DNA from 4 places in the Natronincola ferrireducens genome. Region 2 is predicted to be linked to each of the others. Evidence: riboswitches for the same ligand, from Rfam matches in the RefSeq annotation. Region 2 holds a riboswitch; each other region holds the start of a gene.
What was found. Region 2 has a riboswitch for cyclic di-GMP ahead of BLS22_RS01660 (sensor histidine kinase). Riboswitches for the same ligand answer to the same signal wherever they lie in the genome.

Region 1 (8,188 bases), 500 kb from region 2:
TTGTATGGTGGTGGCGATATCAATTTATTTAGACAGGTTTTAACCATACCTATCTCTATTATCCTAGGTATTGGTTTAGGGGTTATGGTGGGATTTTTAATGGTATTTCTCTTTAAAAAGTACTCTATGCGGGATACCAAAAAAGTGCTTATTGTGTTGGGTGCTGCCATTGTCCTTAATAGTATTGAAGAGTTCCTAGAAGGTTTCATCCCTATTGCCAGCTTGCTAGGGGTAATGACCATTGGATTCATTCTCCTAGAGCATTATCCCTTTGTGGCCAAACGGCTAAGTGATAAATTCAATAAAATATGGGTATTTGCTCAGCTATTATTATTTGTCCTTGTAGGTGCTGAAGTAAATATTTATGTGGCTATTGATTCAGGTTTTATAGGTTTAATAATTATTGCAATTGGGTTAATCGCTAGAAGCATTGGTGTATTAATATCAGTAGCCGGAACAAATCTTAACAGACAGGAAAAGTTTTTCTGTGTTATTTCTTATGTGCCCAAAGCCACTGTTCAAGCGGCTATTGGAGCTGTCCCCCTCGCTATGGGGGTGCCATCAGGAGAAATTATTTTAGCAATTGCTGTATTATCCATTCTAGTTACAGCCCCCTTGGGAGCCTTTGGCATTAGAGTTACTAGTGAAAAATGGTTAACCTCAGAAAAATAATAGTTATCTATAAAAAAACTATCAGAAGTGGAAAATTCTGATAGTTTTTTATTGTTCCTGAAATTGTTTGTTAACTATTTTAATTTTGTTATTTATAAGAATCAATTTTTATGTCATCAATCCACACTGTCGTATTAGAGCTTAGTACAGCTGTTTTTATTTTAATTATTCCTTCAATTGGGATATCAAAGTATATCATTTCCCACTGTCCTATCACTTTAGCACTATAATCTATAGCATGTTGAAACTTTAAGTCATCATCACTATTATATCCTTGAAACTCCATTTTAATGTCTTCAAAGCCATCCGTCATGATCCAGAGGGAAAGAACCCCATTGTTTTGTATATTAACATTATTTAAGAAGATATCCTTAGATAAATGATCGAAAGTACCTAAAAATTTTAGGGCATATTCTCCACTTCGGAATATCGTATCATCAGTTGTTACAATATCCGAATCAGGATAGAAAACATCATATTTTTCAAAATTTTCTATGACATGGCTGCTTTGTATAGGTTTTGTTAAGTCGTCATCCCCCTCTCCATCCTCTTCTATTATTCTTATCACTCTACTAAATTCTTCACTCCAATTGCTATTTGCGTCTTTTACCCTTAGAGCAATCTCATATCTTCCTTCATCTTGTAAAGACAAGCTTAAATCCTTTGAAGAATATTGATTTAAAACATTATCTTCTTTTCTAACTTCCCATAAAAATTCTTTAAGTTTATTATCATCACCAAAAACAATACTATTATTTATAAACTCCCAATGGTTATCTATTTGATTTTCTTCAAAATAAGCCATAGGTATATTTGATTCACTATCCCCTGTTTTAGACCTATCTCCTATTCCAAGGGCTAATACAGCAATGGCTACTCCAACAACTGCTGTTGCTATAGTTGCTTTAATAAAAGTATGATTTTGTTGTTTCTTAGGTTGTCTTTTTTTATAAGAATTATAATTATCCTCTTCTAAAAGTTTTGATACTTCCTGTAAATGATGGCTATTATAGGAACCACCCCTATAGAGAAACTGAAAATCCCTTAGAATTTCATGAAAATTTGTATATTCATGATCTCCCTGTTCTAAATCCTTTATAAATTCTACTATTCCATCTAAGACATTAGATTGTACATTTGTAATACTAATATTTGAACAAACAATTGTTTTTAATACAGCTGCTACGCTTTGGGCCACTCTCTTGAAGCTATGGTCATAATCTACCATCCCATCCTCTAGGAATAACAATTCATTAAATAGTATATTTCCTTCTTTTATAGTTATTTGAGACTCATCGATTAGAATATGCTTAATATCATTGGAAAAACCATCATATTTCACTATTCCTTTTAAATACTGATAAGCTAAATTCAAACCTTCTTCTATAGTGAGGGTATTATTCTTCACATATTCTGCTAAATATTGGGATTTTTTGAAGCTAGTGACAAGAACAATTCCTTCATTAAGCTCCTCAAAATAGACTAAGTTGTTTAATAATTGTAATTGTTCCTTTACTTCCTGCTGTAGAAATCTTTGGACATTTAAAATATTGATTATAACAAATTTACTGTTATCTTCCTTAAAGGAACCGATAAAAATCTTTTGTTCATCAGTGGTTTTGAATATATCATGAATATTAAATTGATAAATATACTTGCTGGCCATTTTAAAAACCTACCTTACTTGTAAATTTTACTTTTATATTTATATTTATAGGAACCCTTAAGATATTTATTTAAAGATATTTATTTTGACTTCTATTTAATAAAAAATAAGAGCACCCTTTACTTAAGGCGCCCTATAGTTTAATATCCTATTACTACTATATATTTGGCAACCTGGCAATCATAGGAATAGTACTTCCCTTAGATCCATAGCTTTGCGTCCTCATTTTTCAATAAGTTTGCTATTATCAATATTATTAAATTTTATAATGGTTATTATGTGAATCTAACATACTACACCATAAGACATATTTTTCTACATTTTTTTTAAAATTCCTTCTTTTCTGTTGTATATAATAAATTTTAAGGAGGGATTAATAATAATATATTGTGATTGTATGTTCTTTAAATAATATTCCACTACACTTACTTCCAGGATTTAGAACTTAATCTCTACTTGGAGAAATGAAAGCTTTAGCAATACACTAAAGGCTAATAATATAGGATGAAAAAATATGAGAAACATAAATTTTAAAAACCTCTTGAAGCATAAAATCTTCAAGAGGTCAGACATTACCCATTGTTTCTTAACATTTAAACTTAGTATACTTGCTTGTATTTCCTCTGCCACCACTGCAAATCCTCTAGATGGTTCCATGACTGTATTTAGTGATAAATTAAAACTTCCAGCTACATTCTTTAATATATTGATGATATTTTAAGTATATATGTATCATTTAAAAACAGATAAAACCCACTTATCTTTCAAAAACAATTTGGCCGTCCATAATTGTCATATCAACCTTGGTATCTCTAATCTCTGATACCTCTATATTGAATAGATTTTTATCAAGAACCATAATATCTGCAAATTTGCCTATCTCCAACGTTCCAAGTTCATTTTCCCTGGATGTTCCGTAGGCGGAACCATAGGTATAGGATCTCAACACTTCATACATCGTGAGCTTTTCCTTTGGATTCCAACCACCTTTAGGTTCTCCATCATTATGGAGCCTTGTGACAGCTCTGTAAATTTCTATAAATGGATCATTATCTACAACTGGACAATCACTGCCAAGGGCCAAAACGCCAGCGGCATCATAAAGATTCTTAAGAGGCCAAGTTTTCTCTGCCCTAGCTTCTCCCAACGTCATTCTATATGGATTAGCATCAAAAGTCTGGGTAATCGCAAGATGCTCTGGTTGAACTGACGGGATTATACCTAAGCCTCTGACTCTTTGTATATCATCAGGATGTACCAGTTCAAAATGCTCTATACCATGTCTGGCTTTATTTTGTCCAAACTTCTTTATAGCACTTTCATAAAAATCCAATGCCATTCTAGCAGCTCCATCTCCACAACAATGTAGTCTAATAGAAAACTCTAGCTTATGGGCTTCCTCTACAGCCTTGGCAATAGCATCAAGATCCGATAGAGGAAGTCCCTTATTGCCAGGACTGTCAGCATAATCATTAAGCATCAAAGCAGTATGGGTTGTAGGAACACCATCCATAAATTGTTTTAACAAAGTAATTTTTCGCTTGTCGGTATTATGTTTTCTCCTCAGCTCAGCTGTTTTCTGTAAATCCCCCAATAGATCGGCAGCTGAATGTATCCTTACATGTAATTCTCCATTATCCTCTAATTCCCTATATGCTTCATAATCTCCCATATTTAATCCAAAATATGGCTGCATATCATTTACTGATGTTATGCCAAATTCTATAGCATTTTTAGTATAGGCCTTTACATAACGTTTGTCCTTCTCCATTGAGGAAGCAAGAGCAAGAACACCCACCAAACCCAAAGCTGTTTCATATAGAAATCCTGATGGTTCTCCGTTTTCTAACCTACCTATTTCTCCATACAATGGATCAGGAGTATTTGCATTTATACCTGCAACCTCTAACGCTTTACTGTTTACCCATGCCCCATGTGCCTCTGCATTTAATAAAAATACCGGCTTATCTGGAAAATATTTGTCTAATGTGTACTTTGTAGGTAGTTGTTTGTTATTCCAAAAGACATGATACCAATTAAATCCAAGTATCCATTCTGTCATAAGATTAGGGTTGACATCAACAAAGTCTTTCAGCATCTTTGCCGCCTCTTCTTCAGAAGTAGCCTTACCTAGATTTACATAGGTCTTATACATACCTGCTAAAATTAGATGGGTATGACTATCATAAAAAGAGGACATTATTAGCTTATCTCCTGCATTAATTATTTTAGTATCGGCATCCACAAAATTTTCCATATCTTGAGGACTACCTATTCCTATAATTTTATTGTTTTTAACTGCTACAAAACCCTTAAAAGGATTTGGCGTGATACTATCAAATATAGCATTTCCTTTTAGAATTAAATTTGCTTTCACTATTATCTTCTCCCCTTCTGGATTGATTGTTAAATTCTATATTCTTTTCATCCTAAGCCATGATAAACCCCATGATCAGATAGCCAATCATGCCGATTACAAAAGGAATGCTGATTAAAGGTAAAGCTGTTTTAGAATAGTCCATATTTTTTATGCCTGTGGATGCACATGTGACTGTGACAGCATCACTATAAAAGCAAGTATGACTCCCAAATGCTGTTGCCGCTGCCACCACGCCGATGGCCATGAATATGTTTACTTCTAAAGCTACTGCCAGAGGAAGAATTATAGGGAATGAAATAGCTGCAACACCCCAAAAGCTCCCTGTGGAGAAGGCAATTGCACCTACAACTAGGAATACAACCGCAGGAAAAAGGGCAGGACTTAAAATCGGAGTTACACTTTCAATAACATAGGGTGTAAGTCCTAACATATCGTTGAAATTTTGTAATACAAATGCAACTAAAACAAGACCTGTTACATACAACATATCCTTAAAACCCTCTACAGTATAATCACAAAATTTTCCTAAGGTAATTAGTTTCTGAGGGAAAAGTAACACAAAACATGTTATCAATGCAAATATCACTCCAAGTAGTATATCCTCTGTATATATTGTAACTCCAATTAAAATAAGCATAGGTATTATGAAATTCAAAGCACTTGAAGTTTTTATTTCTTTGGTTGATGCTATTAATTCCTCAGACTCTTCTCCCTCTTTATAATAATCTTCAGGGAAAACTTCGCCATATAATAGGGCTCTCTCTTCTGCTTTTTTCATAGGACCAAATAGTGGTATAATTCCTAAGCAGAATAGGGGTACCACCACTACAGCAGCCCATGCATAAAGCATATATGGTATAGCCCTGGCATAGGCAGCAAAGCCTGACATATCCGTTATAACTCCTACTGATTCAATCTGTGCAGCATATAAAACACCCCACGATGAAAATGGTACCAATATACAGACGGCCGCGCCTGTTGAATTAACTATAAAGGCCAGATACTGTCTTGAAACCTTAAATCTATCTGTAAGCTTCTGCATTGCTATACCAACACCCAATGCATTAAGATAATCTTCTACAAAAATAATTAAACCTAAAATCCAAGTTAAGATAAGGGTTTTTTTCCGAGTATTTGCTATCTTTGCTCCTATATCGGAGAAGCCCATTGCTGCACCTGAGAACTCCAAAATTTTAATTAAAGCTCCGAACAATCCAAACATTAAGATGTAATAGGCTGAGTCTCCAAATTCAGTAAAGGTTACATCCATCCACAAATTAAACCAGTCCCCTTGGGCTATAATGATTGTTGCTACGAAAGTTCCCAACAGCAATGACTCCAGTGCCCTCTTGCTAATTATTGCTGTTACTATAACAACAACAACTGGAACCAAACTAATTATTCCATAAGAATCCACGTTACTCCCTCCTTTTAAATTTAATATCTAGTTGTAGATATTTCTATTTTTCATCCTCCCTTCTAACAACATAGATTATTATTATATACTAGCAATTTTTATGCCATTTTGAATATTCTGAAATTTATAGATTCTATATTCTTAATTTGATTAAAATGTACTTATATACTTACACTTATCCCTATTAGCTTACTAAGCTTCTTGTACATTATAACAAACACAAAACAGTGTAATTTTCTAATTACACTGTTTCTTTGCACTTACACTCTAATTATTTAAGACCTAGCCTGTTCATCTTTTGATAAAGTAATGGTCTAGAAATTTTAAGGTATTTGGCTGCCTTTGTCTTGTTTCCATGAAACATTTCAAGAACTTCTTTTAATAGTTTTGTTTCTGCTTCTCTCTTGATTGCTTCAATTGGATTTTCGTACTTGGTTAACATGCTAAATTTAAAGAAATCACTCTTTAAGTTGCTACCAAAATGTTCAATTTTCAATTTATTCCCCTCTACATAATTTATGGCTTTTTCAATAACATTATGTAGTTCTCTGACGTTTCCAGGCCAATTATATTGGCATAGATATTCATATACTTTTTTGTCTACCTCCGTTACATTTTTCCCAAGTTCTAAGTTTAACTGTTCTAGTTTAGCCGTCACTAATTCTGGTAAGTCCTCTAAACGCTCTCTTAATGGTGGTACATTTATGGTAAAAACATTGAGTCTATAGAATAAGTCTTCTCTAAACCCTCTATTTTTTATCAATTCTTGCAAGTCCTTATTTGTGGCTGCAATAATTCTTACGTTTATTGGGATGCTTTTTTCACCCCCTACTCTATCTAATTCCTTTTCTTGAAGAACACGTAATATTTTTGGCTGAAGGGTTAAGGGCATCTCACTTATTTCATCAAGAAAAATAGTTCCTCCATTAGCTAATTCAAATTTTCCCTTTTTTCCTCCTTTTTTAGCTCCAGTAAAAGCACCCTCCTCATAACCGAACAGTTCTGATTCTGCTAATGACTCTGGAAAGCTAGCTGTATTTACTTTAATAAAATCTTGAAAACTTCTACCACTTAAATTATGTATGGAATGGGCTACAAGTTCTTTGCCCGTCCCCGTTTCCCCATTTATTAATACAGTTGAACTTGTGTTTGAGGCATATTTTATCTGACGCCGTAATTCTTTGGTTTTTTCAGACGAACCAATAATATTATCTATTGAATACTTTGTTCTCCATAATTTTCTGAACTCCTCACGATAATATTTTAATTCCTCATCCAATAATGAAGTGTATTTACCAATAAATTCTTCTAATGAACTAAAATCCTGGATCATATCATATTCCAGTACTCCTACAATCTTCCCATCCCTATTTAATTGAACCTGTGTGCTTACACTCATCCTTCCCTCATGAAAGTAAAAATCAGTATTGAAAACTTTATCCCCTTGTAACAACTCCATCATTTTTGAAGGGGGAAAGACCTCATTAACAGATTTATTTAGAGATTTCTTTAAATCTACTTTAATATATTCGGCACACTGTTGATTCATATAAGTTACTTTGCCATCAGTATTAATAATCATTAATCCCAATATATTTTCTAAAAAAAATTTATAATCATCACATTTAAACATACTCTACACCAACCCTTTTTATAAAGTTTGAATTTCACAACTCTCAAGTTTTAAAAGACAATCATTTGTACCCCTAGTTTTAGTTCATTCTACTAATCTAGAGTATTAATCTCAAAACTTAGTCTAAATAAAAAGGCTGTTTTTAAAAAATATTTTATTATTGGATGTATACTTAAATTGCTATCTTTAAAGATTAATTCCTCTATATGAATACTCTAGTTCTATAATTTTACTTTATATTGTTTATTCGATATAAAATTCCCCATTCCTCCTTAAAATATTATTGTTTCCTATGAGGATGGTCTACCATCAAACGCTTATTTGTAGATTCTAATTCCCTTGTCCTTTTTTCAACTAGTTTCTCTATATCTTGGTTCATATTACATGTTTCCCTAAACATTTTATCATTTTGAACAACTA
Region 2 (8,188 bases):
AACTGCCGCTTTTTTTATGATCATTTTATAAGATTACTCTGGAATAGGTGCATCTACAGGACATACGTTAGCACAAGCACCACAATCAATGCATCCATCTTGATCGATTACATAGATATCATCTCCTGCTGAAATAACATCTACTGGACATTCTGGTTCACATGCTCCACAGCTAATACAAGCATCAGTAATTTTATATGCCATTGTTGGTTCCTCCTCTATGTATAATTTATTTACCTACAATATGTATTATAACAAGGGGAAAATATTATAATCAATAAATATTCTATTTTTTTCTACAAAAACACTAAAATATAATGATTATCATTTTATTTGTATAGACAAGAAAAAAATATGATAAAATAGATATTAATCTGTAGTATGGGAGGTTTTTGTATGAGGGTTATTGTATTGGTGGGTACCAGTGGAACAGGTAAAAGCTATCAAGCTATGCATGTGGCTAAAGCAAAAAATATTAAATATATTATTGATGATGGGCTTTTAATTAAAGAAAACAAAGTTTTGGCAGGGTATTCTGCAAAAAGGGAAAAATCAAAGATGGCGGCAATAAAAAGAGCTCTTTTTATTGATAACAATCATCGACTAGAAGTTAAACAAGCCATTGATAAAGAAAATCCTGAAGGAATATTGATTTTAGGAACTTCAGAAAAAATGGTTTATTCCATTGCCCAAACCTTGGAGCTTGGGGATGTGACAGAAAAGATTTATATAGAGGATATTGCTACGGAAGAGGATATTAAAACTGCTAAAAAAAGTCGTAAAAAGGAAGGAAAGCATATTATCCCGGTACCAACCTTTGAAATTAAAAAGGAATTTTCTGGATATTTCCTAAACCCCTTAAAGGTATTCAAGAGGATGGGCAGAGACGAAACCCAAGAAGCAGAAAAATCTGTCGTAAGACCTACCTTTAGTTACTTAGGGAAGTATACCATATCCGACAGGGTGGTTCGGGAATTAATTTTCTATGCTGCCAATAAAATTATAGGCATATATAAAATAGACCATGTAGATATCACTAATACCCAAGAGGGCTTGACTATTGAGCTGGAGGTAAAAATTGTTTATGGCAATCCTATTAGAGCCCTAATGGAACGGTTGCAGGAGCAGGTAAAGTATGAGGTTGAAGAGATGACATCCTTTAATATTATTAGTGTCAATGTAGATGTAAAAAGTTTGGTAATATGCGATTAAGGTATTTGCAAATTAAAAATGGATATGCTATAATTTAAATTGAAGGCTTGGCTAACGGTTTCGGATAACAGTAATAATTAGACAAATTTTTTTGTCCATAAGGGTAAAAATTAGTTAATAATTTAACGGTATCTATACATAATTATTTTAGGATGAAATAGTAGGTCTTATATTTACTGAAAAATCAAAATGTTTTCAAAAAAGCCTTTGCTTTTTTGATATAAATGCTACACTATATTTTTAGAAGCATATAAAATATTTTTTAGGAGGGTATAGGAACATGGGGGAAAAACACATCAATGTATTTGAAACGGCTCAAAAGCAGGTGAAGCAGGCATGTGACAAGCTAGGAACAGATCCAGCGGTATATGAGATTTTAAAAAATCCAATGAGAGTATTGGAAGTAGCGGTTCCTGTTAAAATGGACGATGGCACAGTGAAAAGTTTCATTGGCTACAGGGCGCAGCACAATGATGCTATAGGGCCTTTTAAAGGTGGTATTAGATTTCATCCAGATGTAAACCTGGACGAGGTAAAAGCTCTTTCTACATGGATGACATTTAAATGTGGTGTAGTTGGTGTTCCATATGGTGGAGGTAAAGGTGGAATTACTGTAAATCCATCGGAATTATCCCAAGGAGAATTAGAAAGATTATCAAGAGGATTTACTAGAGCTATTGCTCCAATCATCGGAGAAAAAGTGGATATTCCGGCACCAGACGTAAATACAAACGGTCAAATTATGGCTTGGATGGTAGACGAATATCACAAAGCTACTGGTGATTTCCAACCTGGAGTACTTACAGGAAAGCCTGTATCCTTCTATGGTTCATTAGCAAGAACAGAAGCAACTGGATATGGTGTGGCCATTATGGCGAGAGATGCTGCTAAGAAAATTAATTTACCATTAGAAGAAGCAACAGTTGCTCTTCAAGGCTTTGGTAATGTAGGTAGTTATGCGGCTTTATATATTGCAGAAATGGGAGCTAAGGTAGTTGCGGTTTCTGATGCCTCTGGATGTATCATAAACAAAAATGGTCTTGATGTACCGGCATTAGCAGAATATGTAAAAGAACACAAGATTGTAAAAGACTTCCCAGGAGCTGAAGAAGTAATAGATAGAAATGAAGTTTTTGCATTAAATGTAGATATCTTAATGCCATGTGCTTTAGAAAATCAAATTACAGCAGAAAATGCTGTTAATATTAAGGCTAAAATCATCAGTGAAGGTGCTAATGGACCTACAACATTAGATGCAGATAAAATTCTAGACGAAAGAGGCATCGTTGTAGTACCAGATATTTTAGCAAATGCTGGTGGTGTTACAGTATCCTATTTTGAGTGGGTACAAAACCTAATGAGATATTCTTGGACCTTTGAAGAAGTTCAAGAAAAGCAATCTCAATTAATGGAAAAAGCCTTCAATGAAATTTGGGCATTAAAAGAAGAGCATGGGGTAAACATGAGGGTAGCGGCTTACATGATGTCTATCAAGCGTGTTGCTGATGCTATGAAGTTAAGAGGCTGGTACTAGGATTTTAAAATAAAAATTATATAGTAATAGTTGGGGCAGATATTCTTCGGAGTATCTGCCTTTATTACTATTTAATCATTTAAATACAAAGAATAGCAAACAAATTATTAATAGATTAAGAACAAATCAAGTTACTTATTATACAAATTAGCAGTATAGAGAGAACATGATTGGCAACGATTAAGGAAATACCAAAGGATAAAAGCCTAGAGGCGAATATACCGCTAGTTTATAGTAATGATAGAGTAGGAACCCAGTTTACGTTGGATTTTGGAAAAGTTGCTGGGAATTTGTAGAGGATGATATTACACAGGAATTTTAAATGCAAAAAAAGAAAAGAAACTACAAAAGTTTACTAATATTCCTGTAGAAATTTACGTAAAAAAGCAAATCTATGATTTAAAAGCTTAATATTGTAAGAATAACAACGAAGAGTTTATATTTTAAACAACCCCCAAACTAGATATAATAAAATATATAGATGGGGACAATGATTTGTATTCTTTAATTGGGCACTTGGAATGCAAGGAGTCAGTAGTGCAACCTGCCAGCTAGTAATAGCTGGTTTTGTGTTCTAATCCATTAGGGGGAATTGTTACAATAAATAAACCTACTGCATATAATTTTTTTAAAATGGCAATATTCTAATGAGGTTTAGAATAATATATAGAAGCTTATTAATAATGACAGTAAAAGACCTAATAATATCATAGAATAAAAACATGGAAGAAGTGATGTGGCCTGTGGACAATAGGCAGAAAGTAACTACCTTGTTTATGAAAACCAACTTCTTAGAAAATCAACCTGGAGAGATAAAAGTTATCTATATTTATCGATATATGTCATTATTATTGACTTCCCTCTTCTATCTAATTGGCACACCCTCTGTACCCATTATATTTAAGATAGGAGTTATCTTTTTATTGTATTTATCTGCAAAAATTATGATGGGTTTCTACATAAAGCTTCACAAAAACGTATTTATCATGAAGGTATTGGTTTTATTAGAGTCTTCAGGAATTATACTATTACTATTTCCATCAGGAGGTATCAGTAGTCCTTTTATTTGGTATGCATTGAATCCCGTTTTAGTGGCGGCTAATTATTTAAATACCATCTTTTGCTGGTTGACCCTAACCCTTTATCTTGTTTCGGCAACCGCTATAAGCATCAATTTTATTAATCACTACAACCAATCAATTATAGAGATGACAAAGGAAAATGCTCACCTCGTTTTAGTATTTGTTTTAATCACATTAGCTGTTCAACTACTTTCCAATCTATGCAAAAAGCTACATGAGCAATCGCATCATTTAGTGATACAAAAAAGGGAGCTGTTAAAAGCCAATGATGCTTTACAACAGCTGAATGGAAGTCTTGAAGAATCCATGGAGCACATTATGGATCTTTATCAGGCGGTGGAGATATTCACTAACCAAAACAATCGTCAAAATCTATTTCAAGTTTTTGCAGATTATACAGAAAAACTGACAAAAACAAATTTAGCTTTTTTTTGTGGGTTACCCTATTCAAAATATAGGGAAATAATTACAGTCAGTAACGATAAAAGCATCAATAATGAGAAATTACAGATTAAAAAGGCCATTCAAGAGTATGGAGATTCCTTTAAACATACTGCTTACCCCATGGAATTTATAATTAATGCCCAAAGATACAGCCTGATAAAGGTAAAATCCTCAACCAATAGATATGGATTAATAGGAATTCAGTTAGAGGATGAGACCCAATTAAATGGGCTAAGGTTAAGACAGTTATACTTTCTTGCTAACCTATGCACTGTCATTTTAGAAAGGTTGGAGCTAGAAGAAATAGAAGAACAACTAATGCTAGTAGAAGAGCAAAATCGAATTGCTAATGAAATACATGACAATGTATCTCAACGGCTTTTTAGTATTACTTATGCCATCCATGCTTTAAATGGAAAATGGCAAAGCATTTCAAATGATAGATTAAAAGTACAGTTAGAGCATATTAGACAATCTGCCAACGAAGCTATGCAGGATCTAAGGGCTTCTATATATCGGCTAAGCTCAAGAAAGAGGGGGGAGAAGTCCCTACATAAAACCATTAACACTTATCTTAATAGCTTAGCTAATCTTAACGGTATTACCGTAGATTTTGAAATAAAAGGAGAAGAGGAACTGATTCCAAATCCAGTAAAAAAAGCATTTTTTAGGCTTATCCGTGAGGCCACAGGGAATGCAGTCCGGCACGGAAGATGTAAAGAGATACAGGTGGAAATTCACGTGGAGAAAGGAAAAATAGTGCTGATGGTACGTGATGACGGCAAGGGCTTTAACTTCAGTGCACTACAGCAAACTCAGCATAGTGGTCTAGGGATTGGAAATATGAAAAATCTTGTAGAAGCTTTTGGTGGAGAATTTCAATTATATAGCCAGTTGGGTAACGGAACAAAAATACACATTACTATTCCAACTAATAGGGGTTCTATTGAAGAGGAAGGAGGTTTAGCTATATGAAAATTGTTATAGTAGATGACCATCCCCTTGTAAGAAAGGGATTATCTCTTGTACTGGAAAACGAAAAAAATATAGAAGTAAAAGGAGAAGCTGGAACCATCACGGAGGCCTGTGAGATTATATTAAAGGAAAAGCCTGATATAGCCTTAGTTGATATAAAGCTTGGTCGGGAAAATGGCCTAGAAATTATTGAAAAAATTTTTAAAGAGAAAATAACCTGTAAATTCCTTTTATTAACCTCATCTGCAAATGAAGAGGATTTTAGACGGGCAGAAATATTAGGTGCCCATGGTTACGTCCTGAAAGAAGCATTGCCTGAGGAACTCTTATATGCCATCAATCTTGTGAACAGGGGAAGAAAGTACTATGATCCAGGATTAATGGAACTGTTAATGCAGGAGGATGACAGCGAAGAAATTTTAACAGAACGGGAGCAGGAGGTATTAAAGGCTTTAGGGAAGGGCTTGAGCAATCGGGAAATAGGCAACAGACTATTTATCACAGAGTATACCGTAAAAAAACATGTTAGTCAGATTTTAGCTAAGCTGGAGCTTGCCGATAGAACACAGGCAGCATTGTATGCCAATGCAAAGGGATTAGTAAAGTATCAATAAAATACAAAAAAATTATCCGTCTACAAAAGGCGGTTTTTTTCTGCTCCTAAAGTATACCTTTGACTACTACTCTAGTATAAACAAGGGGAATCTTTAGAGGAAAATCATCGGTAGACAAATTTAGGAGGAACTTTCTATGCGATGGAGGGATAATAAAGTAAACTCAGGAGGGAAGTTAAAGGATTTTCAAAAGGCTATACTAAAAGAAAGTAGTATTTTGGGGAATTTCTAAAAAATAAATTGAAAATTTGCATCTATATAGAAAAAACTAAGACAAAGGGGGAAAACCCTTGATTTATCCAAGAATATACCACAGGATAAGAAGCTTATATAAAGAAAGAGAAATATTTAAAATAGTATTTTACTATAGGTATATTTCTCTATTAATTACATCTACACTTTATATTGCTGGAGATTTAAATCACTCAATGCCAAGGAAAGGTTTTGTCGTAGTATGTATGACTATATCTTCCCTATTACTTCATTATCTTTACATAAAAAATGGAAAGTCTACCTTTAAAATCACTTTGTTAATATTGTTAGAAACCATAGGAAACTCTTTTATACTGATCCCTTCTGGAGGCCTAAGTAGCCCCTATGTTTGGTATTCTCTAAATACCATTCTAGTGGCTTCCATTAAGTTAAATGCTAAGTATTGTTGGTTGAATCTCTTTATTTATTTTTTTAGTTCTACTATTGCAGTTCAATTTATTGTAGAAGAAAGTAGAAGCTTTACTAGGATATTGATAGAGGAATCCAATCTCCTCCTGAGCTTTGTTCTGATCACAGGAGTTATTCAAATGCTAGTAAAGTATGCTAGGAGAATCCATAAGGAAAGCAATAGACTGGCAGCAATCAATAGACAGTTGTTGATAGCCAATAGAAAAAATAAAGAAGCTATGAATTACATAATGGAAATTTATCAAGGAGTCCACCTTTTTACAAAACAGGAGAACAAAAAGGATTTTATAGAGCTGATGATTGATTATAGCAGGAAGATGATAAGAAGCGATATGGTGGTTTTTGTAGAATGCTTTAGGGAGGCCGAGCAAACAATCATTGAAGGGTCTGGTTCTATTAGAGAAGAAGTGATTTCAGAAATATATAAAGGATGGAAAGATATGATTTCCTATGATGGACCAATAGAAGTGCAACTAAAAGGAAGAACATATCTTTTAATTGCTATTGGATGCAGTTATAGGGTTTATGGAATATTAGGGGTTGATATAACTCCTCAAATCACAGAGGATAGCTATAAGGAAACTGTAGAACAGCTAAAATTTTTAGCTAGTCTTAGTGCAGTAACTTTTGAAAAGTTTGAATTAGAAAAGATAAATGAAAGGCTATTAATCAATGAAGAACAGAATCGTATAGCTAATGAAATTCATGATGGTATATTACAAAGGATATTTAGCATATCCTGTAGCATATATACCAACATTAAGCACCTAGAACAAAAAGAAATTAGGGATATAGCCCTTGAGTTAAATAAAACAAGGAGCTATCTCAACGGGGTAATGAAGGATTTAAGGAATACGATTTACTCCCTTAGCTGGAGCAAGGAAGGCACTAATAATTTTATTGTTAATATTAAAAACTATATTGAAGAAATGAAATCATTAAACAATAGTAATATTAACCTGCACCTAGAAGGTGATCATGAAGCCTTGTCTATGGAACAAAAAAAAGCTATCTATAGAATTATATGTGAAGGTATTGGCAATGCCCTCCGACATGGAAGGGCAACAACTATAGATGTTTATCTTTCGATAGGAATGAATATGAGCTTTTTACAAATTCTAGATAATGGTATCGGCTTTGAACCTATAGCCTTAGAGAGGGAGGGAAGGATGGGATTGGGTCTAAAAAATATTCGCATCCTAAGTCAAGCCATGAACGGGAACCTAAAGCTAGATAGTCAGGTAGGAACGGGGACAAAGATAACCATCGAAATTCCTAATACAATTCAAAAGCTATACGAGGAGGAAGTAGTATGAGGGTACTAATTGTTGACGATCATCCATTGGTTAGAAGGGGGATAGCCTCTGCCCTCTCCTTTGAAGAAAGCATAGAAGAAGTAAAAGAGGCAGGTAGTATAGCAGAGGCGTTATCTATCATGTCCAAAGATAATCTAGAGATTATTATGATTGATTTAAATCTTGGCAGGGAGGATGGCCTAGAACTAGTCAATCAAGCCAAAAACAAAAATATATCAACAAAATTTGTAGTTTTAACCTCTTCCCTAAGGAAGGAAGATTTTTTTAGGGCAAAAGAAGTAGGTGTAGAGGGATATATACTAAAGGAAGCATTTCCAGAGGATATCCTCT
Region 3 (8,188 bases), on a different contig from region 2:
CTCCATCATAAAAGGTATCAATAGGCGTTTCAATCGTTACCACTTTATTGATGGTAACGGTGTTTTTTTCATACTTTCCTACAACCATTTTTATACTGTGGCTACCGATATCAATGGAAAGCATTTCTTTTTCCCACATTTTGAAAACATTCTTTTCCAAGTCTTTTCCTCCTTTATAGGTTATTGAAAAATCGTTCTATATACCACGTTAAAATTTCCCGTTGCCAACAGATGGTGATAAAGGCGGCTAGAGCAATAAAAGGACCAAAGGGAACAGCCTCCTTTCTACTCTTTTTCTTAAAAGCCAGCAGTAAAACCGAAAGGCCTCCCCCTATGAGAAATGACAAAAGCATCATCAGTAGGGTGGTTTTCCATCCCAGCCAAAAACCCAGCACCCCCATCAACTTGATATCACCACCACCCATGCCACCATTAGAAATAATAGCAATCAGAAGAAAAAATCCTCCTCCCATTAAGAGTCCCCCTATGCTGTTAAGGAGGGGGAAGGAAGTATCATAAAGCAACATATGAACTGCTTTATAAACCAACCCTATAAGGAAGATCAAAATCACCATACCATCAGGAATAATCTGATGATAGTAATCTATCATGCTAATAGCAAGCAATATACTAGCCAGGGCTCCATAGGCCATAAATTGCAGGGATAGTCCAAATTGTATATATAATAAAACATAAAGGACACTATTAAACAACTCAATAAAGGGATAGCGGGGAGAAATTTCCTCTCGACAGTAACAACATTTCCCCCTGCAGACCATATAGCTTAATACCGGTATTAAATCCTTCGGCTTCAGAGAAGTGCTACAGCTGGGGCAATGGGATGAGGGATAGACGATGGACTCCTCCCTAGGAATACGGTAAATGCAGACATTGAGAAAAGAACCGATTAGGAGACCAACCATTATTATAATTATAATCACAATATCCTTTCCTTTCTTTAGTATTAATTGGTTTAATGTGATTTACAGACATTAATACAAAATAGTATACATAAATTTAAAAACAGTCCAACACAACAACCATAATCTTACATATATTACAATATTATACCATATTTTCACATATCGTATAATGTTGTAATAATATTTCGCTTGACAAATTAAGCCTTGTTTAGACATATACCCCCCAGTCTTAGTAAGGCTTAGTAAAAATTGTTTCTTGTTGAAATTCAACGTTTTTTAAATAGGCTATCTAGCATCACTGGTAAAAATAATCCCTATACATCCTCGGATTTCATAGAAAAACCACGATTTTTTTCCTCTATTTTTCACTAACTATGTACCAATATCCTTAAAACCCTTTCTTGTTGTACATAATTAGTGAAAAATATCCTTCATCCCCACCTATTGTTATGATATACTTGGAAATAAAAAGGGGGGTTATCCTGTGAAAAAAGAACTGCTTATTGATATTTTTAAATATCACTTTCTTGAAAAATTATCTTATCGTGAGATTGCAGCTAAGTTGAATATCGATAGAAGAACAGTAAGTAGGTATGTCCATATCATGGAAAAAAATATACAGTCCTTAAAGGATAACCCATCCCCTACAGGAAAGTCTGGTGATAAGACTACCCATGCCTATATTTTTCATGATTGGGAGGATTATATGGAAGACATCATTGCCTATAAAGCTACTAGAAAAAAGAAGGCATTAACTCCTACTACTAAAAAAGCCATTTATAGATTAACAGAAGTCCTTAATACCACTAGTCCTCAAAGAATTTATGATTTTATCTATGAAAATTATGAAGAGTTTCAAGGCACGATTGTGGATGGTCTTACCTATTCCTCTATTTGGCGAGCTTTGCAGGAGAAACAGAATGAAGATGAGTCAACCCCTAAGGATTGACCCTGAATTATTAAGAGATAAAATATAAAGCTACCCATCTAACATGCAGTACCATTATCCAAAGCTTTACAGCCGTTAATCCCATGAGGGCTTTAGATAACCACGGTATTTTAGACCTGACTTTGTATAAAAAAATCATCGCTATTCCTACATATAATACCACACCGATTATGGATAGGATCATGGATAAATGAATAAAGTAATCCATGATAGGGTTTGCCTCTTCTATAATCCCCAGTTGTAATCCTATCGACGTAAAAGCTATGTCAAAAACCGTTAGTAAAAATATACCATAGTAGATAAAACGATTTTTTTTCATAATCATACAACTCCTTATTATAAGTATATGCAACAAAAACTTGTGTGTTGTATGATAGTATTTGAAGTATTCTATTAATCCTCTCTGGTACTTAATGGCATTGTAGGGTCAGCTTCCCTATAGAAGGGTTTTTCTTGTTTTGATTACAGTCACCTAATCTACCGCGGGAATACCTACTACAGCATGGGCAGCAACATAGATATCGCCATTAAATTTATATTCTTCCCCTACCTTAAAGCCCAATTGACCAGGAGCATTGGTTAAGCGACCCCGACGGTCTGAAGGAAGCTCTTGGTTCCCAATCCATAGATGGGTTTCTTGAAGTGCATAACCACTAAATATATCATAATTTACAATCACTGTACCAGCTTTATAATCAACTATAACATTTCCAACATGAATTCCATTATCAAGATTATTTTGACCAGCACCAGCCCACAATTTCAATACATATTCACCTTCACTAATAGGTCCATTGGTCCATCCCCAGTTGTTTGCATTTAAGCCCTCAATAGATGTAAACTTTCTTGCAATATTCCCACCATAAGCCCAAGCTGTCTCTTCATAGAACATAGGCTTTTCACAATAGTAGAAAGTAATATGACTCCAGCCTGAGCCAGTATTGTTAGGATTATTAGCTGGTTGTTTTAACCCACAGTCATTGTAAACTCCCTGAGGATATTTAGGATAATAACTGTATAAGTTACCACCTTGATTTCCACCTTTTACATATACATGAAATACTGGCATAGTTGATGCCCAAGCAAATGTATCTCCATTATTTGTGATTGTTACTTGAAACTTTGAATTAAGATCTGTACTTGCAGTATCATCATCTCCGACTTTATATATGCCGTCTACTAATTCGTTTTCATCTAAATCTATTTTAAAAGCTTTTAATATACAGCCTTCTGGAGCCTCAAGGCTACTAGGAATTGGATTTGGTCCTAATATAGGGATGCTGTCATAGCTCCCCGTAGTAGGGTTGACTTTTGGACTAGTACAATCTTCAGTGCCTGCAAAAACAAATTGAACTAGTGAGAAAATAAGCATAACAGCTAGTAAAATGCTGAATAATCTCTTTTTCATAATATTCCCCTCTTTCATCTCATATAGATTCATTGTTTTATACCTTTATTAGCATATTAGCAAAACAGTTTAGATTTGATTTATCATCTGTATTAGAATAACGATTCTATAATCAGCAACCAGACTATCATAGTGGCAAAGGTATCGTTATCATACCATCTGCACCTTAGACTCTAGGCTTTGCGTCCTGTTCTTTTGAGCAGTTTGCCCTTCCTTAGGTCAGTATATCTATAAATGTATGAAAAACTAATTTAAAGCTATACCTATAGATTAACTTTACTTTTATGTCACGAGTTAGTTAATCCATACTTAATCATAAGCACTCCTCCCCTCCCCTCCCATTGATAATTTATTTACAAGAGGTCGGTTACACTACCAGCTCCATGTGACCTAAGTGTCCAAATAAAGGTCATACTTCATAGCTCCCTATTGCTTGGTAAGTAATAAATATCTTGTTATTCTATATCCTTAGGTATAAATGATACTAGCCAAAAGTAGTATAAATGTTATTCTAATGTAGTATATTCTTTGGACATTAATAATATTATAATTAGCCAAAAGTCCTATGCAAATAAATTTCGCTAGTCATTTCTGGGCAAATAATTGTTGTTATTTCAATATTTTAAAGCGTTTTTATTTATTGTTATGGTTTTATAAGAAACCCTGTTGTTCCTAGTTAAAGCTTGTAAATTATTAGCTTAAAGAAATAGTTTTTTTACTTCTTCTGCAGGGTCTATTTGTATCATTAATAGTGTCCTCCTTTATTAATAATGTTATCATTTATGATAACATTATATATGATAAATTTCATTTCCCACACTTTCAAATGATCACTTTCTTTCTAAGAAATGTTTTATCCTGAATCTTTTGGAACTTCTGACAATCTCTTTTAAGTTGAGTTCACCAAAAATTTTCTAGTGGGATTTACCTCTTTTTTCAACAAGATCGTCCCTTGTGTACATTCTTACCGAAAAATTTTGTCTGTCTTACCCCCCATTTTGGGGCATAAAAAATCCTAGGTATACTTTCCTGTCCCTAGGGGGACAAAGAGGTGTTCTTTTGGTAATCTCTAGGCTAAGTAATAGTTTTTCAGTTTTGAGTGATAGGTATTTTATTATGTTAACTGTTTTTTAAAAATTTATTTGCCATGTAATTGATGATTGCCTCCTTTAGTAATTTCTTAGGTGTAATGCCCTCAGGAATGATTAGGGAAACCGATTAGTCACTGTTTAGCAGAATTAGTGTGTTGGTGTAGTTTTCTCCACCATCCACATCCCCGTACTCTCCATACTCACTGTCTAAGATTTCTACCAGTTCTCTGACTACCTCTACTACCTTGTGTGGTAGTTCTGTTAGTCTTTTAGCTTCTTCTACATGGGCTATTTTTATCATTGATATTGTCCTCCTTTATTAATTTTATTATCATTTATCATAAGATTGGATATGATATATGTCTTTCTCCTTTGATTTTTTCCACACAAAAAGAGCCGACCTGTTAAGATTGACTTTTTTTGTTCAATAAGTTAGTAATTTAAGTGCCTGACACCCTTTTCTTCTATCTTTAATAGACTTTTTTTAGACGATAGAATGGTAAACTTATTAAATACAATTTAAAAAGATGGAGAGTGAGATAATTGAGTCATAAGGATATCATCAAACAATTAAACTATACACTGGGACTTTCTCGAAATATAGTAGGCATTAAATTTATTTTTACAAAAGAAGAATTTGATAGCTTAGATATAAAACAAGTAAACTATAAAATGTCTTATTGTAATACTGTAAAACTTGCTTCAAAAGGTAAGTCTTTCAAAGCAAATTCAGATAATTTTTTATGTAAAGCATCTTCCAGGGCCTTAGGGCTAATGGATGTAGATAATGAAGTAGTATCGGGGAGGCTTTATCATTCATTCAATATGTACAGAAGTGTTGGAATTGCAAAAAATGTGCAAAGAAATGTAACGTATGTTGATCATAAAATCTATGGTGTTGTAGTAGGACCTTTGAAAGAGATAGAAATAAAACCTGATGTGATTATCATGATTACCAATCCTTATCAAGCTATGAGGATAGTACAGGGATACTCATATGATTGTGGAATTCCTACAAATATTAAATTCACTGGTAATCAAGGGGTATGTTCAGAATGTACAGCCACGCCCTATGAAAATAATGATATAAATGTATCATTATTATGTGCAAATACGAGATTCGCAGCCAAATGGGATGATAATGAAATGGGAATAGGTATGCCCTATCACATATTTGAGACTATTGCTAATGGAATTATAAAAACATTAAATCCAAGTGAACCTAATATCAAAAAGAGAAAAATAATAGAACAAATTGGAATAGAAAACATAGCCATTCCAATAGAGCTTGGAACAAGCTATTATAAAAGTGGTAAATAATCAACTTTAAAGACCTATATAGGTCTTTTTTATTTAATAGGAAAGTCCTACTTTTCCTATTAAATAAAAAGAGCCAATCATTAAGATTGACTCAGTAGTTTTGTTTAGTAATTTCAGTTATTGAGTTGCTAAAATAAAGCTCTTTAGATTGTGGGTGTAGTTTTATAATCACAGTATGTTTTCTGTAATTCTACTTCTTTGATAAGTTATCAATAGGTTGTCACAGGTATTACTTTTAAGTACGAGTAAGTATTACCTACGGTTCCAATGATATTAGTAGTATTTTGAGGAAATATCTCCTTTTGTATCGTATGACCATCAGAAGCCTCCATCTTTACTCTGACATTTTTTCCTGATATAGAAAACTCTACTGATAAATCAGAAAGGTTTGAATTTCTAATTTTGGAAACAACCATACCCTCTTTTGACACTAAATTGCCTACAGAATCATCAGTATTAACAAATATCATTTTTCCATCAGATACATCAGCTTCTTCACTTCCGAGAAGTTCTATCCTTGTTGCAGTTCCTATTTGTTTTTCTAGATACTCAAGCATAAATCTAAACTCATTCTGAGTATTTACTCGGGTATCAACTAGCCGATAAGTTTGACTGTTGAAATGAAAAAGAGAATAGGTCAATGTCATAATTATCGATATAAGTGCTAAGACTATAATCAATTCTACAAGGGTGATGCCCTTATTAGAATTATATTTAATTTTTGTTATTATTGAACATATACTTTTCAAGTTTGATACACCCCTCTATCCATATACAGCAACGTTATAAATATTATCCACTCTAATCAGCTGTGCGGTTATATGCTCTATATACATAAATTTCTGTTTCCACGACTTCATCATTAACTGTTTCCTCTTTTTTAATGACTATTTTGTCAACATCAACTTCAGTTTCATGTATAGAAGTACCAAATTTCACTGTCAATTTGTCATCTACTCTATTATAATCAGTGATAGAGTGGGGAAAATCATTAGCAATTAGTTCATCGATTTCAGCTTGATTATAACCAGATATAGCACTTTCTGCAATAGTTGCAGCATCAGAGACATTTTTTGTTCTGCCACCAGAACGTACAGCCAACAGCACACTACTAGTGTAAACCGTTCCTATCACTACAACGATTATTCCAAGTAATGCTAATCCGACAATAATTTCAACTAAAGTCAAACCCGATTCACTTTTCTTAGGATTATTCATATTATCACTCCTAATAACTCATTTGCCAAGCTGTTATTGAGGCAACCAAAACACCTTCATTGAATCAGGTTTTGGCACTGCTACAGTAACAGAATGGTGCACAATTTGTATTGGGGTAGTTGTATCAACCCTGTTATAACCTGTGGAACCTTCTCCCCCACTACCGCCTGAGCCAGAGCTCGGGTCAATGTGAACAATTCCAATATTATTGCCACCTGATATATTTCCAGCGACAATACTACCATGAACTACAGGTTCACTGTTTTTAGTGTTTTGAAATTGAAAACTTGAATAGGGAGCATACAAGTAGCCATATAATTTGATGGAGTTTCTAACAATAATTTTATTATTTTCAACATCTCGATCATCTTCAGGTTGATCAATAATTATATAAGTTAGGGGAATTGCTCCACCAGACATATTGTCTTGAGTAAATGTAGGTTTGTTACCACTGGAAAAGGTAATACCTCCATCACTTTTACTATTATCATAGATATAAAGATAAAACTTACCTGATCCCGTTACATGAAAGCTATTGTTATTACCAAACTCAAGTCTATTAAGCATTAGGATTACATCACCTTCTGTAGTATCAACCGTAAAATGTTTGTTATGTCCTAATGCAATACTTCCATAATATCCACTATCTATCGCTCTTATTGTTGGTGGCAAGTCTGTAGTCTTTAAATCTTCAAAACGAGAATCTGTTGATATATCAACAGGTAACAATTCTTTTGGTTCTATAGGATCTGTTGGCTCGCTTTGTGAAAAATCTCCTAATTTGTTATTTCCAATATTAATTATGCCTTCATATCGTCCACTGGCTTTAGTACCATTTGACTTCGTTAAGTCAACATTGTTTCCAAGATTTACATTATTATGAGAGTAAAATGCATCTCCAAAGGATGCAGGATGATTTGCTGGAAGTTCATATTCTTCCCATGTTGATGTGGTTTCTTCAGAATTAATAAGTATCGAATAGGTTTCGTTATCTGTATCAAAATTTAGTTTTAGTGCGGCTCTAGCAGTATTCCCATTTACAGTTGCAGAAGCCTGAAGTTTATAACCACCAGAGACAGGAATAACATTAACAACTATATCACCTGTGTCAGCTCCAACTATTCCTTCAACAGTATGTGTTGTGCCACCCACTGGCAATACATGATTCCTTATAAAATCTAACCCTAAGTTGTACTCATATTGTGCATTTTGTAGATCCAGCACTGCTTGATTTAATGCTTCAAGATATTCAGCCATTTCATCTGGATCTCCACTGTCT
Region 4 (8,188 bases), 480 kb from region 2:
GGTCCTGCCGTTCATCATCCTTAAGGGTAACCTCCACAAATCTATCTAATGACTGTCCTTCTTCTACATACATACCATAACGGCGTAAAAAGCTTCCTACTGCCCTATAGCGACAGATTACCTCCATCCCCTTGCCAAACACCGTTGCTGTTTTCACCGTCATAGTTGCCTCTTCAACGTTTGCATCAACATAATGGGTAGGTATTCCTTTTTCTTTTAGGATTTCAAAAAAGAATTTTGTTAATCTAAGACCGGCCTTACCAGCACCTTCAATCGTTAGACCGACGGTATTGGCTCCTGGATCAAATACACCATTTTCTCCCGTAACATCATCCTTAAATCTAAGTAAATAGTTTCCATCCTCCAAAGCATATATATCCTTTGTTTTTCCCTGATAAATTAGCTTCATTTCATCTAGCTCCTTTGGGTTATAATTTTTAATCATATTATACATCATTGACTCAAGTTTTCAACCTTGTAGGTGGGTTACCTATAGGTTTTTTCTATAGTCCACCCTTTATTTACTGTAAATGACTTGAGCCTGCCCTGTTTTTTCCATAGCTATTAATTTTCCTTATAGGGTTATATTATTTTAGTATATAGCAATTTTCTATAAATCATTTTCTTTCTTCTTTAGTAGTGGATACTCGTTCTAATTAGGTGGGCTTTTTCATCCTTTAGGTTATACATCTCTAGTTGCAGGTCACTGAAATTCCCTTTCTTTGTTATTAAAATAATATCTCCTTCATCCAAGATCATACTATTATCTATTGAAATTTTTAATTTTACTTGTCCCTTTACACAATAGATAGCTTCAACATTTTGTGAAAATTCCTCTCTGCTATGGAAGGACATACTATTGGATTGATTTCCTTCAAGGTGTATAGCCTCCAATTCACCTTCACAGCCCTCACCCATCATTAAATTAAAATCCAACACTTTTCGTTGTCCAGCTTCCGCTAAATCTATCTTGGTCAAATGGTTTTAAAATACTTTTATGATGGCCTTGATGTTGTAGCAGGAGTTCTCCTTCAATAATCATAAGAACCCTCTGAATGTTGGGGAGTGGTGTGAAAACAGATTCCTCTACTTCAACCCTTGCTGAGCTTAAGCGCCATGTGAAGTTTCCTTCATTACTATAGATAGCATCCTTAGGATAAATTGCAAGCTGAGTTGTAGTTCCTCCTGACCAACGATTGGTTTGAAGCTGATGTTTTTTAATCAATTCAATTTCATAAGTCATATTCATCAATGCCTTTCTTTATTTATAATTTTGTATTTAGAGATTTTTAATGCCACTTTTTTTATTCTATATTTTTCAAAAGATTCCTTTTACCCAGTCTCTACTTTATTAAAAAATCTCCACAAAACTACTAATTATTAGTTTTGTGGAGATTTTTAGTTATTATTCTTAACTTAATTGCCTTAGATAATATTTTAATTTATTAAAAACTGTGTTGTCATCATTGAAGTCCCTTAATATAGATTAGTTAACCACCGACAATACTTTTCACTTTCCAATGCATTGTATTCTCTTGGAGGTTATTCTCTAATAATTTATGTAGTATAGGATAAGTTTTGTGAAAAATATATGGATCTATTTCCTTTCCCGCCAGCTGCTCCATCACTTCTAAGGTGTTCTCTATTTTAAAAGGTCTATAAATTCTAGGTTGGGTCATAGCCTCAAACATGTCTGCTATCTTTATAATTCTACTATGTAATGGAATTCTTTTCTTAGCCATTTTATCAGGATAGCCTGTGCCGTCCCAATTTTCATGGTGATGCCTTATTACTTGTGCAATTTTTATCGTCTCCTCATCTAAGTTCCTAATACTTAAATATAACTCCTCTGAATAAATGGGATGTTTCATCATAATTTTCCACTCTTCTGTAGATAATCTTCCTGTTTTATACAAAATAGATTCAGGAATTTTACTTTTACCAATATCATGATATAGGGCTTCTTCGTGGAGTCTTAGTTTTTCATTATGACATAGCTTCATCACATCAGCCATCTTTATAGCAATATTGGCAACATTATTGGAATGCACAAGTATCTCTAAAGAAAAGTCATGCTTCACTAAATTAAGATAAGTAGATTTTTTCAAATTTATCATTATACTAATGATCCTCCTATGCTAATCTCTAAAGCAATTTAAAAATTTAAAAGCAGCCAAACAGTTGGCTGCTTTATTGCACAATAATTAATCTTATAAGCAAATGAATAACTTAAAAATTAACTCTTTGGCAACCTGGCAACCATTGGAATTTATCCATTAGGCCCATAGCTTTGCGTCCTTATCTTTCAATAAGTTTGCTATTATCAGAATTCTAATCTATTCAGTTCCCATAAATTATACAGTAGATCCCAATACCTACCCATTATGAATTAATAGTAGGTCTTAATCCTCACGTATTCTAGTATATAGTAACTACACTATATAGTAAAGGATAAATTTTGTATTTCTTGTAAATTTTACAAATTTCTACATAGTAAAAACCATCCTTTTTGAGGGGATGAAATTTATCCTAGGGCCTACTTCAATTAATTCCCTAACCAAAGTAAATAAGGAATAAAATCTATATAACAATGTAAATATTACCATTAAAATGTTATGATAATAAATAAGGAGTGATGTAATGAGAAATATTAAATTAGTAATAGAATATGATGGTGGCAGGTATAATGGATGGCAAAGATTAAAGAGTTCTGGTGAAACTATTCAAGGAAAATTGGAGCATGTTATTAGTGAGATGGTAGATTTCCCTATAGAGATTATCGGGTCGGGTCGAACGGATGCAGGGGTTCATGCTAAAGGACAAGTGGCTAATTTCCATACTAAGTCCAATATGTCAACCAAAGAAATCCACAAATATATGAACTATTATTTGCCACAGGATATTGTAATTAAGGAAGTAGCAGAGGTGGGAGAGAGATTCCATAGTCGCTATAATGTAAAAAACAAAAAATATGTTTATTACATTTGGAATGATTGGATTCCATCAGTCTTTCATCGAAAATATAGTTATCACCTTGTTGATAAACTAAATATTGAATTAATGAAGGAAGCAGCAGAAAAATTAGTTGGAACCCATGATTTCATTGGTTTTTCTTCTGTAAAAAAGACCAATAAATCTACTGTAAGAACCATTCAAGAAATATCTATTACTAAAGAAAAACATATGGTGAAGTTTATTTTCATAGGAGACGGCTTTTTATATAATATGGTTCGTATTATTATGGGTACTTTAGTAGAAATTGGTTTAAAGCAAAAAAACATCTCCCATATTGATGAAATACTTGAGGGTAAAAACAGATCCATGGCTGGGCAAACCCTTCCCCCCCAGGGTTTATTTTTAGAGGAGGTCTATTACTAAAATAACCTTCTATCTATAAAATATTTAGAGTACATTGAAAAAACCTCCCCTCTGATACAAATTGTCAATAACGAACCAGAGGGGAGGTTTTTCACTCCTGCTTGTTGTTTAATATTTTCTTTTTATATATCCATTTAGGTAAATAAGAGATAACCACAATTGCTACTGCAGCAATTCCTAGGTAAATCATTGTTCTCTTTGCATCGCCTTCATCTCTACCTACTGTATTTATAGCAAAAATCCATACAGCTGTTCCAGGAATAATACATAATAGGGTTACAAAGGCATAGGTTGTAAATGAAATTCCTGTCAACCCATAGACATAGTTTTGTAGCCAATGGGGAATAATTGGCACCATCCGAGTTAAAACAACAATCCGCCATCCATCCTGTTTAACCCCCTCATCTATCTCATGAAAAGCCTTGCTGCTTTTTAATCTTTTTTCTATTCTCTCCCTCCCTATGTACCTAGCAACGACAAATGCCATGGATGCCCCTAACAAATCTCCTATAGTAGCATATACAATACCTAATACCGTTCCATAGGTAATTCCACCTAAAAGTGCAAACGGTAAGCTAGGTAAAAGCAACATTGTACCTAAGGCAAAGCTTACAAGATAGAGAAGTACTCCTAGGAAGCCTAAACGTCGTATCCTACCTGTAAATTTTCTTAAATAGTCGATGGATATAAAATTCCACACTTCATATTTCCATAATAACCATACGAGAAGACCTATCACAATACTAATAAGTATAAAAATAAGCTTTTTATTTAATTGCCTTTTTACCATTACATATCCTCAATTCTTTATGTTCTACTATTAGTTTAAACCTTATTTAATTTTTTATTGCTTTATCTTTTGATTAATCAGTGGAAGGAGCTTAATTTGTCTTCACAGCTTGTTCCCATTGCAAAGGAAAATCAGTTCTTTTACTTTGATGGAATAAAAACTACAGATTTTAAAAATAAATCTAATGTAATTTCTTTATAAAGTTTTAGTTAGATAAAAATTTAAAAGAGCATACCACAATGATATGCTCCCCTAAATTTATCGTAAAAACTTTTTTATTTTTAGATGTTAATTTCTAATTCAATTTAAATACTAAAGTATAATAGACCATTGTGTTTATTCATAGTAATTCTTTTCTGATAGACAAGATACTCTAAATGACTCATGGCTTCTCCAGCAGCAAAGGATTTTTGTGGTGGTGGGAAGTCATCCCAATCCTTGGCTCTAATTTTCCACTTCATCTCCCTAGCCACGTCTTCTACGGTCATTTCTGTGGCATTTTTACTTAGTATATTTTCAATTTCCTGTAGTCTATCCTCATGATGTGCTAAAAGCTCATCAATTCTCCTTTGATGATCCTTAATCAGTGTCCTATGGGAGGGAAGCATAAGTTGAATGTTGAAATCATAAATTTTCTTTAAACTATTAAAATATTGATTAAGTATTACAGGATATTCAAATCCCCAAAAGCCTATATTAGGGGTAATGGGATCTAAAACATGATCCCCGGAAAAATAAATCCCATGCTTAGGCTCATATAAGTTAATCATATCTGGGGTATGGCCCGGAACAGATATTACTTCAAAGCTATACTCATCTACCAATATCTTATCCCCGTCTTTAAGGGTAGTAAACTCAAATTCCCCTGAAGGAGCATAAACTTTGCCTGGGTGAGTATCTAAAAAATCTTCTTCAATCTTCAGGCCAAAGCTCCTTAACTGTTTTTTCATCTCTATCCAGTTTTCTTCATCTGTTAATCTTTTTGTAGCATGTCCATCTCCCCTACTCATAAAAATTTTTGCACCTTGTTGATACAATTCATGGGCAAGACCTGAATGATCGGCATGAAGATGGGTAATAACTACTTCTGTTTTTTTGATGTCAACATTTAATCTCATTAGATTTTCATAAAAAGCTTCTTTACATTCTTCACGATTAAATCCTGTATCTACAATAACTGCTTTTTCTTTCCCCTTAATAATATAACTATTTAAAGCCTTTAGAGGACTTTGAGGGAGAGGAATTTCACTTCGATAAATTTTTTCGTATACTTCTTCAATCATATTATCAAACCTTTCTTGTTAATGGATTAGACCCGTATGACACGGGGACGTTTCGATTGTCTCGTTGCTCATTGTTCTAGTTTCATTTTTTATTGCTTTTTCTATTATACTTTTCCCTAATCCTAGTATCCTGACTAACTGTCTTATACTCACTCTCATGTTGCAGTATATAGTTTTTATCATCCTATCCCTTTCTTGTGGTGTTAAGTCTCCTACTTCACTTATATTTAATTTAAATTCTTTGATTATTTTTTTTCTTAATTCTTCATCTGTGTATTTTTTTACTGGTCTGTATTCTAAACATTCATCCTGATTTGTTTGATTCATATATTTTTCAAAAGTATCCTGTTTTGTGAAATATTCATTAACTATTTCAGTACTTATATAGTTACTTTTATTTTGATAAGACGCACTATATTGGTTGTAACTGCTCCACAAATAATCCTCCATCTTATTTACCATCTTAGCTTTTACAGGATTTTGATGAATATATCTAAGAACTGTTATAAAATAATTTTCCGTTTCAATGACTTCACTATTATATCTATTTTGAAATAGATGTCCTGTTCTCCCATACTTATTATTATGCCATTGAACATATCCCACTGTTATACGTTTTATACTTTTTCCTATTTCTTCATTTTCTTCTATAAGTAAGTGTACATGATTATCCATTAAACAATAAGCGTATACTTTGAATTTTGCTTTTTCTTTTGCTTTCAATAATTTCTCTATAAACACTGTTTTATCCTCATCATCTAAGAAAATATTTCTTCCATCTATTCCTCTTAGCATAATATGATAAATACCTGTACTACTTTTTTGTCTTGCTTGTCTTGCCATAAATATCACCCTATTATAGAATAACACATTGACATTACAGAGACAACCGAAACGTCCCCTCGTCTTGCTTCAGAGACAACCGAAACGTCCCCTCGTCTTGCTTGTCTTGCATTGTTGGAAACTACAAAAAAACAACCCCCAGCCCCTTAAGAGCTTCATGGCTCCCAAGGTTTGCTGGGAGTTGATTAGTTTATTTATCTATTCTGTTATTTCTAATCTCTTTATGCTATCGTCCTCATTGTCTGTGTAGAAAGCATAGAATATTCCACCAAGGTTTACGATGGATACGGCATTACCTGCGACTTCGATTTGATTATAAGTCGTTGGATTTTCATTATAGTGGACTCTTAAATTATTGCCGTCTTTGCTTCCGATGACTATATTATTACCCGATACATCATGTGAAAATGCAGTTGTAATATCTGTGACAACTCTATCATTGGCGCTTGTGATGCTACCATCAGATACTGTTAGTTCGGTAACTTTAACGGTTCCCGCTCTATACAGAGCATAAAGCTTACCATTATTTGTTAATATGCTATATATTTCACGGTCGTCTGAGGAGTTGTTGCCCGAGATGTTATTAGAATTAACCCATATTCTGTAATTATTGTAAGTATCGCCCCAACTATTCCTATTCCCCTGTCTCTCATGTGTCATGATATAATATTGGTCATTATTGTCAATAGTAATGTAGGATCCTTTCGTAAAATAGTTCCAGTCCCAACTCCCACTAAAAAAGCTTCCATAATAACCTTCACCAATAAGTGTTTTTACAAAACTACCACTCACATTTGTTGCATACATTATGTCATCATAGTTCGCACTATTACCTCTTCTATCGGTGTAAGTGATATGGGAAAATCCTTGACTATCCACTGCAATATCGGGCTTTGAACAGTTAGCACTTCCATTCGACTCGATTAGCTCTTCTACTGTCCATCCAGTTCCGTCAAACTTCCTATAGCCAATAGCATCATATCCGCTGGGAGCTTTTGTCACATACGCTACATGAGGTTTGGCCGATCCATCAATGGCAAGCCTACCTTCTCCACCTACTCCAATCAACGCTTCTGATCCCCAGATACCTTCACTATCCTGTTGATTGTAGTAGATATTTCCATCTCTTGTGTAAAGAACACCTGTAAAGTCTGTACCTGCTTCTGCATCAAGTAAGAGTCCTTGTGGTGCTATAGTGAGTGTTCCTGCAGCTTTTGCACTGTTAAACGTACTTGTGGCTGCTGCCAAGGTTGTTACTGCTACATCTACCTCTGCTTGTGTTGCATCGTTATCGTTATAAACTCCTTGGGCTGTTCCTATGGCTGTTTCATAAGCACTCATATTCGTTGCTGTTACCCACTGTTCTGTGATTAGTATATCTGAACCATCTACGCTGACGGATACTGTTCCTTTATTGACATTGGCTACTGTAATCTCTGTTGCCAACACGCTCTTGTCTGCAATTGCCACTACTTCTACACTTCCTGTTACGGTGTTGTAGTCTGCCGTATTGGTCGGTGTAAAGGTCCATTCGAAGTTTCCTGTTTCATTCACTACTGTGGCTGTATTATTCCATGATAAAGAGCCTAGAACATTTGCATCTGTGTTTGGATCTTTAAAAGCTCCTGCTAACGTTGAATTTTCTAATGTGCCTCCTGCATTAACTGCTGTTGCGGTGACTGCTGTTTTTACTACTGGTGTAGCTTTTAGGGTTCCAGCTGTTTTTGCTCCGTTAAATGTAACCGTTGCAGCTTGTAATGCCGTTACTGCTGCATCTACCTCTGCTTGTGTTGCATCGTTATCGTTATAGACTCCTTGGGCTGTTCCTATGGCTGTTTCATAAGCACTCATATTCGTTGCTGTTACCCACTGTTCTGTGATTAGTATATCTGAA

Region 1: it holds a riboswitch for cyclic di-GMP, as region 2 does, so the genes downstream of both, BLS22_RS03955 (hypothetical protein) here and BLS22_RS01660 (sensor histidine kinase) in region 2, are expected to answer to the same signal.
Region 3: it holds a riboswitch for cyclic di-GMP, as region 2 does, so the genes downstream of both, BLS22_RS07270 (hypothetical protein) here and BLS22_RS01660 (sensor histidine kinase) in region 2, are expected to answer to the same signal.
Region 4: it holds a riboswitch for cyclic di-GMP, as region 2 does, so the genes downstream of both, BLS22_RS03840 (HD-GYP domain-containing protein) here and BLS22_RS01660 (sensor histidine kinase) in region 2, are expected to answer to the same signal.

The regions. Positions count from the first base shown of each region.
Region 1 covers NZ_FNFP01000001.1:866,620-874,807, reverse strand. Annotated here, with positions in the region: gene BLS22_RS03960 (cation:proton antiporter) at 1-672, shown strand, start outside; gene BLS22_RS03955 (hypothetical protein) at 761-2,338, opposite strand; cyclic di-GMP riboswitch class I at 2,503-2,591, opposite strand; gene BLS22_RS03950 (hypothetical protein) at 2,853-3,059, shown strand; gene BLS22_RS03945 (amidohydrolase) at 3,096-4,715, opposite strand; gene BLS22_RS03940 (Na+/H+ antiporter NhaC family protein) at 4,768-6,135, opposite strand; gene BLS22_RS03935 (sigma-54 interaction domain-containing protein) at 6,407-7,768, opposite strand.
Region 2 covers NZ_FNFP01000001.1:363,014-371,201, forward strand. Annotated here, with positions in the region: gene BLS22_RS01645 (4Fe-4S binding protein) at 34-204, opposite strand; gene BLS22_RS01650 (Asp23/Gls24 family envelope stress response protein) at 397-1,212, shown strand; gene BLS22_RS01655 (Glu/Leu/Phe/Val family dehydrogenase) at 1,493-2,746, shown strand; gene BLS22_RS15470 (pseudouridine-5'-phosphate glycosidase) at 2,917-3,042, shown strand; cyclic di-GMP riboswitch class II at 3,221-3,304, shown strand; gene BLS22_RS01660 (sensor histidine kinase) at 3,490-5,247, shown strand; gene BLS22_RS01665 (response regulator) at 5,244-5,861, shown strand; gene BLS22_RS01670 (sensor histidine kinase) at 6,152-7,858, shown strand; gene BLS22_RS01675 (response regulator) at 7,855-8,188, shown strand, end outside.
Region 3 covers NZ_FNFP01000002.1:356,377-364,564, forward strand. Annotated here, with positions in the region: gene pilM (type IV pilus assembly protein PilM) at 1-160, opposite strand, end outside; gene BLS22_RS07255 (prepilin peptidase) at 174-941, opposite strand; gene BLS22_RS07260 (sigma factor-like helix-turn-helix DNA-binding protein) at 1,408-1,872, shown strand; gene BLS22_RS07265 (DUF5658 family protein) at 1,883-2,191, opposite strand; gene BLS22_RS07270 (hypothetical protein) at 2,345-3,280, opposite strand; cyclic di-GMP riboswitch class I at 3,392-3,499, opposite strand; cyclic di-GMP riboswitch class II at 3,633-3,716, opposite strand; gene BLS22_RS15080 (hypothetical protein) at 4,499-4,672, opposite strand; gene BLS22_RS07275 (DUF169 domain-containing protein) at 4,915-5,691, shown strand; gene BLS22_RS15360 (hypothetical protein) at 5,901-6,248, opposite strand; partial or broken gene BLS22_RS15610 (pilus assembly FimT family protein) at 6,330-6,440, opposite strand; gene BLS22_RS07285 (type II secretion system protein) at 6,493-6,909, opposite strand; gene BLS22_RS07290 (DUF7305 domain-containing protein) at 6,943-8,188, opposite strand, start outside.
Region 4 covers NZ_FNFP01000001.1:844,384-852,571, reverse strand. Annotated here, with positions in the region: gene BLS22_RS03855 (phosphoribosylaminoimidazolesuccinocarboxamide synthase) at 1-409, opposite strand, end outside; gene BLS22_RS03850 (cupin domain-containing protein) at 634-939, opposite strand; gene BLS22_RS03845 (HutD family protein) at 926-1,249, opposite strand; gene BLS22_RS03840 (HD-GYP domain-containing protein) at 1,491-2,117, opposite strand; cyclic di-GMP riboswitch class I at 2,244-2,329, opposite strand; gene truA (tRNA pseudouridine(38-40) synthase TruA) at 2,641-3,378, shown strand; gene BLS22_RS03830 (TVP38/TMEM64 family protein) at 3,470-4,168, opposite strand; gene BLS22_RS03825 (MBL fold metallo-hydrolase) at 4,474-5,451, opposite strand; gene BLS22_RS03820 (REP-associated tyrosine transposase) at 5,470-6,294, opposite strand; gene BLS22_RS03815 (S-layer homology domain-containing protein) at 6,493-8,188, opposite strand, start outside.